Regions from separate parts of the Cupriavidus sp. UBA2010 genome, predicted to be linked through region 2. Evidence: predicted binding sites of a transcription regulator. Region 2 holds the regulator's gene; the other holds the start of a gene.
What was found. Region 2 encodes FNR, which switches genes on or off when oxygen is low (the NO sensors DNR and NnrR bind a similar motif). Its sites were predicted from a motif close to TTGATNNNNATCAA; they were not measured.
Positions count from the first base shown of each region.

Region 1: a site for FNR is predicted at 1,372-1,385, ahead of B2246_RS16900 (nitrite reductase). Genes of this name have one in related genera too.

Region 1 is NZ_DDCI01000022.1:11,519-14,864, reverse strand. It holds gene B2246_RS16910 (hypothetical protein) at 1-38, opposite strand, end outside; gene B2246_RS16905 (murein transglycosylase A) at 137-1,276, shown strand; gene B2246_RS16900 (nitrite reductase) at 1,488-3,137, shown strand; gene B2246_RS16895 (c-type cytochrome) at 3,158-3,346, shown strand, end outside.
Region 2 is NZ_DDCI01000012.1:121,617-124,962, reverse strand. It holds gene B2246_RS07895 (sulfite exporter TauE/SafE family protein) at 533-1,300, opposite strand; gene fnr (fumarate/nitrate reduction transcriptional regulator Fnr) at 1,386-2,111, shown strand; gene B2246_RS07885 (hypothetical protein) at 2,195-2,440, opposite strand; gene B2246_RS07880 (membrane protein) at 2,437-2,673, opposite strand; gene ccoG (cytochrome c oxidase accessory protein CcoG) at 2,687-3,346, opposite strand, start outside.

The DNA of each region.
Region 1 (3,346 bases), on a different contig from region 2:
AGTAGCAGGGTAGGGTGGTTTTCGAAGAACTGGCTCATCGCGAAGGGGTCAGTCGACGGATCGGGTTGAGATTGTAGGACATGCGCGGGGTTGTGGACTGTCTGACCGCCGGCCGTGTCCGCGAAGAATGGACAAGATGGCAAATCAGTATTCCCTGCGCGCGCCCCGCGCGTCGTCGAGCAACACTTCCTGGCGCGGCTGGCTTGCCCTGACGGGCGCTGCCGCGCTACTGGCCGGCTGCATGAGCGGTCCGCCCCCGCGTATCGAAGGTCCGGGCGGCGTCCCGGGCGGGAAGGCACCTGCGACCTCCTCCGCGGCAGGCCGGTTGCAACCGGCAAGCTGGACGGAAATCGGTGGCTGGAGTCAGGACGACGTGCGTGCCGCCTGGCCCGCGCTGCTGGCGAGCTGCCAGGCGCTGAAAAAGCGCGCCGACTGGAACCGCGTCTGCGCCGTTGGCCTGATGGTGGATGCCGGCGATCTCGTGGCGATGCGCACGTACTTCGAAACCAACTTCCTGCCATACCGCGTGGTCAACGTCGATGGGACGGACAACGGGTTGATTACCGGGTACTACGAGCCGATCCTGCACGGCTCCCGCACGCGTCAGGGTGCGTATCAGATCCCGCTTTATCGCCGGCCGCCGCAACTCGGCAAGGGCATGTTGCCGCCGCGCGCCGAGCTGTTGCAGAACCCCGCGATGCGTGGCAGCGAACTGGCCTGGGTGGATGATCCGGTCGAAGCCGCGTTCCTGCAGATCCAGGGCTCCGGCCGCATCCGCATGGCCGATGGCACGATGATGCGTGTCGGCTACGGCGGTACCAATGACCAGCCGTTCCGTTCATTCGGCAAATGGCTGCTCGACCGTGGCGAGATCACGCCGGCGCAGGCCACGATGCAGGGCATCAAGGCATGGGCGCGCGCCAACCCGGGACGCGTGGACGAAATGCTCAACGTCAATCCGCGCTTTGTGTTCTTCCGCGAATTGCCGCCGACCAACGAAGGACCGGTGGGCGCGCTGGGCGTGCCGCTTACGGCGGAACGCTCGATAGCAGTTGATCCCGCAACCATCCCGCTTGGCGTGCCGGTTTTCCTGTCGACCACACGGCCACTTTCCTCCGAGCCGATTCAACGTCTGATGTTCGCGCAGGACACGGGCTCCGCCATCAAGGGTGGCGTGCGCGCGGACTTCTTCTGGGGCGCAGGCGACGCCGCCGGCGAGACCGCCGGCCGCATGAAGCAGGGCGGCAGGATGTGGGTCCTGATGCCGCGCAGCTGACGTCATGTTACCGGCGGGCTACATACAGCAATGCCCGCCGTCCGAGTTAGTTCCCTGACACGGAGCAGGGTTATTCTCCTGCCCCGTTCCCCGCGTTGACTCGTGTCAATCGCGATACAGTTCTTCTTCCCCATGATTGGAACATCTGTCGCGCGCCGCGCTCCATGCACGGTGCCGCAGCACAGCATTCCCCACTCGCTAATGAAAAATCATGAAAGCGAAATCATGGATGTTCCCTGCACTGGCGGCCATGCCGCTTTTCTTCTGGAGTGCACACGGTAGTGCCCAGACGGCGCCGACTCAGAATCCCGAGCCGAAGCTGACTGCGGAAGAATTCAACCACGCCCGGCAGATCTATTTCGAACGGTGCGCAGGCTGCCATGGCGTGCTGCGCAAGGGCGCCACGGGCAAACCGCTGACACCCGACATCACGCGTGCCCGCGGCACCGAATACCTGAAGACGTTCATCAAGTACGGCAGCCCGGCTGGTATGCCCAACTGGGGCACCTCGGGCGATCTCACCGATCCCGAGGTCGATCTGATGGCGCGCTACATCCAGCTCGATCCTCCGACACCCCCGGAATTCTCGCTGGCCGACATCGAAAAATCGCGCAAGGACATCGTGCCCGTGGCCAAGCGGCCAACGCGCAAGATGAACAACTACAACCTGCAGAACCTGTTCTCGGTCACGCTGCGCGATTCCGGTGAGGTCGCGCTGATCGACGGCGACAGCAAGCAGATCATCAATATCGTCAAGACCGGCTACGCGGTGCACATCTCGCGCATGTCGGCGTCCGGGCGCTACCTGTACGTGATCGGCCGCGATGCGCGTCTGAACCTGATCGACCTGTGGCTGCCCAAGCCCGACAACGTCGCGGAAGTAAAGATCGGCCTCGAAGCGCGTTCGGTGGAAACCTCGAAGTACAAAGGCTACGAAGACAAGTACGCCGTGGCCGGCTCGTACTGGCCGCCGCAGTACGTGATCATGGAAGGTGACACGCTCAAGCCGCTGAAGGTAGTGTCCACACGCGGCATGACCGTCGACAACGAGTACCACCCCGAGCCGCGTGTCGCATCGATCGTTGCCAGCCATTTCCGTCCCGAGTTCGTCATCAACGCGAAGGAAACCGGCAAGATCCTGATGGTGGATTATTCGGATCTGAAGAACCTGAAGACCACCACGATCGATTCTGCCAAGTTCCTTCACGACGGTGGTTTCGACTCCACGGGTCGCTACTTCCTGGTGGCCGCGAACGCATCGAACAAGATCGCTGTCGTGGATACCAAGGAAGACAAGCTGGCCGCGCTGGTCGATGTCGGCAAGACCCCGCACCCGGGACGTGGCGCCAACTTCGAGCATCCGAAGTTCGGTCCGGTCTGGGCCACGAGCCATCTCGGCGACGAAACCATCAGCCTGATCGGCACCGACCCCATCAACCATAAGGCGCAGGCCTGGAAGGTGGTGGAAACGCTCAAGGGTCAGGGCGGTGGCTCGCTGTTCATCAAGACCAATCCGAAGTCGCACAACCTGTGGGTGGATACGCCGCTCAATCCCGACGCGAAGCTGAACCAGAGCGTGGCGGTGTTCGATACGCAGAAGCTGGAAGACGGCTACAAGGTGCTGCCGATCGCCGAATGGGCGAACCTGAAGGGCGAAGGCGCGAAGCGTGTGGTGCAGGCCGAGTACAACCAGGCCGGTGATGAAGTCTGGTTCTCGGTCTGGGGTACCAAGGATGGCGAGTCCGCGCTGGTGGTGGTCGATGACAAGACCCGCAAGCTCAAGGCCGTGATCAAGGACCCGCGTCTGATTACCCCGACGGGCAAGTTCAACGCGCACAACACACAACACGACGTCTATTGATCAGCGGAAGGAGAATTCGCATGCATCCGTCTACAGTTATCGCCGCCGTGGCACTTGCTGCCGCGCTGCCGGTTACCGCGCTTGCCAGCCAGGAACTTGCCACAAGCAAGAACTGCATGGCTTGCCACAGCGTCGACAAGAAGCTGGTCGGCCCCGCCTACAAGGACATCGCCGCGAAGTACAAGGGTGACAAGGCGGCTGCTGCGCAG
Region 2 (3,346 bases):
CTTTGCACCTGCTTCTGGACGAATCCTGAAGCACTGGAGATTGCAGATACAGCGAGGCCTGAGCCACCGCCATCTCATCGCGCAGCCAACTCGCAGCTTTTCGCAGCGGAGCCGTGCACCTCATTTTCTTTGCATCGAATTGCCGGGTCGTTCCGGCAGGAGATCGTCCGGGGCTGACAGACTACGCCAGTCAACGGACCTCTTGCGTCGCACCCTCTCCCTTTTGGGGTGGACATTCACCTGGACAATCAGATCGCCAAGGCGGCAAGAAACAATCGATATCGGCCCAGGCAACTTCGCCTGGCACCAGCGCCACCTCTCCACACAGCCCCATCGGACTTTGGAACCAGATCTTGTGAACCGGATGAACTGTGGGGACGATCCCGGCAAGCCAGACCTGCCCAGACCCCCTGGGCACACATCCCAGATCGGGAATGCAGCCCCGGCGACGCCACGAGCGCATCGGAGCGCGATACCGTGGTTTTCGCGATTGTATGGCATTCCAGCCCCGCCCTGCAACCAGCAAAAAAGTCTAGAACACGACGCAGAAGCCGTGATTGGCCAGCGTATCGGGCAGCCAGACGGCGCGTGCGACACCCAGCGCCCCAAAACCGATCACAACAAGCGCGGCGCCCACTCGAACGCCGGGGCGGCGCGACAGTTGCCGCAGGTAGCCCGACAAACCCGAGATCACCAGCAGGTTGGGCAGCGTCCCAATGCCAAAGGCCGCCATGACAAGTGCCCCAGATGGCGCATTTCCAGCCAACAAGGCCAGCGCAAGTGCGCCATACACCATACCACAGGGCACCAGCCCCCAGGCCAACCCCATCCCATAGCGCCGCATGATGGGCGCGTGCCGACGCAAGCGAAGCGGCATCTGCATGCCCAGCGACGCGACGCCCCGGACGACATACGAGGCAGCCCGCGCCGCCAGCCGTTCGAGCCATGCTGCACGCATGACGCGGCCCCGCAACAACCACACCCCGGTCAGAACCAGTAACAGGCTGCCCGCGCCATAGAGCCAGCGCTGCACTGGAAGGTAGTCCTGCTTCCAGACTGTCGCACCCACCGCTCCCATCAGCGCCCCAAGCAGCACATAGGTCGTGAGACGCCCGGCGTGCATGACCAGCAGTTCCAGCCACCAGTGAAATCGCGAGCGATGCACGAGGCTAACGACCGCAACAGCCCCCCCGGATTGCCGTTGCTCGACGGCAATGGCAATTCCTCCGCACATGGCGGCGCAATGCACGCCACCAAGCAACGCAAGTGTAAAGACACTGAAAAGCACACCAAATGGCAACTGTTCCTCGCTTCTGCGTCACATCACGCTGTAAAATGCCTGCATCGCGCCTCCATCGCAAGCGCATTCATGCGAGCACCATCAATTGCTTACCTCCATTCCCGTCACCGAGATGTCTCCGCGTTGCTCCACTTGCGCCATGGGCCAGCTTTGCCTTCCCGTGGGCATGTCGCAACAGGACCTCGCAAAGATGGACACGCTCGTACAGGAACGCGTTCGTGTTCACAAGGGCGAAACGCTCTATCGCATGGGCGAACCACTTACCGCAGTCTATGCGATCCGCTTTGGCACATTGAAGACCCACGTGACCATGGAGGACGGACGCACGCAAATCACCGGCTTCCATTTGCCCGGTGAGGTCGTCGGGCTCGACGGCCTCAGCGAGATGCAGCATGCGTCCGACGCCACCGCGCTCGAGGACACAGAGGTCTGCGTCGTGCGATTCGATGACCTGCAATCGCTGTCCGGCACGTTGCCTTCTCTCCAGCAGCAGTTCCTGAGGCTGATGAGCAAGGAAATCTCGCAAGACCAGATCATGCTGATCACTCTTGGCTCGATGCGTGCCGAAGAGCGCCTGGCAGCATTTCTCGTCAACATGTCGGAGCGCCTGTCGATGCGCGGCTACTCGTCGAGCGAGTTCGTGCTGCGGATGAGCCGCGAAGAAATCGGCAGCTACCTTGGCCTCAAGCTCGAAACCGTGAGTCGGCTCTTCTCGCGATTCGCCGAAGCCGGCCTGATCCAGATTCGCCAACGACACGTGAAACTCGTGGACATGGAAGGCATCAGGCAGGTCTATAGCCGAAACTGCTAACGGGCATCGTGGCCAGGAAAACGGCCGCATCGGGAGCTGATCTCCCGGTGCGGCCGTTTTGCTTTCTGCCAGCACTCGAGCCATTACTCGAGTTCGTCGGTCTCCTCGAGCTTGGTTGGCATGGTGTATAGCGTCAGTCCGCTGGACAACGCGCAAAACAACCACGCCACCAGGAAGCCAATCGTGTAGACCGCCTCACGAGACGCTTCCACCTGGTGCCCGAAGAACGTGAGATCGCCCGGATCAACGACCGAAAACACGGTGGCGGTGGCCGCTCCGCCCATCAGAAACGCCGGCCAAAGTACCCACATCAGCCAGCGGAGTCTCATGGGCGCCTCGCAGCCGGCGACGCTACATGCTCCGCCCCCGTTTTCTCCACGACCAGGCCATGACGCTCCACGCCGGAAACCGGCAAATCCGGATGCGTGTTGGCAAGCCAGATGGTCACGCCGCAGCCAATAATTGCGAGCAACGGACCGCTCATCAAAAGCCACGGCCACGGTTCCCTGTACCAGGGCTTGGACTGTTGGGATGTCATTGCGCTCTCCTTGTTTGCTGCCATTTCACCCTCAGCATCACAGATTGCGGGGAACAATGAAACTCGTGGATTGCCTGATATGCGCGTCTCGGCCGTCCTCGCCCTCCGCCGTCACGGTTACGTTGATCTTGTGCGTGCCTTCCTTGGCATCGTCGATCGGCACGCGAATGCGAATCGGCAACAACCGGTTGGACGTTGGCTGCATGGCCTCGGCGGACTTGTCATACTCGACCGTCAGTCCAGTCAGATCGTCGCCCTCAGCCTGCACGCGAATCCGCATCGGCGCTTCCGTGGTGTTGATCACCTGGAGCCGATAGACGTTCTCGATCCAGCGGCCCTCCACTTCCCGGCCCAGCGCGCCGCGATCCCGAATGATGTCGACCTTGATCGGCGACCGCATTGCCAGCGATGCGACGAAGCCCGCCGCCAGAACCAGCCAGATCAGCGTATAGATGATCGTGCGTGGTCGCAGCAGCCGTTTGCGCGCGTCGGATGTCGTCAGGGACTTGCGCATGGCGTTTTCCGACGTGTATCGGATCAGGCCGCGCGGGTACTCCATCTTGTCCATGACGAGATTGCACGCGTCGATACAGGCGCCACAACCGATGCACTCGTACTGGAGGCCATCACGAATATCGATACCGGTCGGACACACCTGCACGCAGATACTGCAATTCACGCAATCGCCAATACCAGC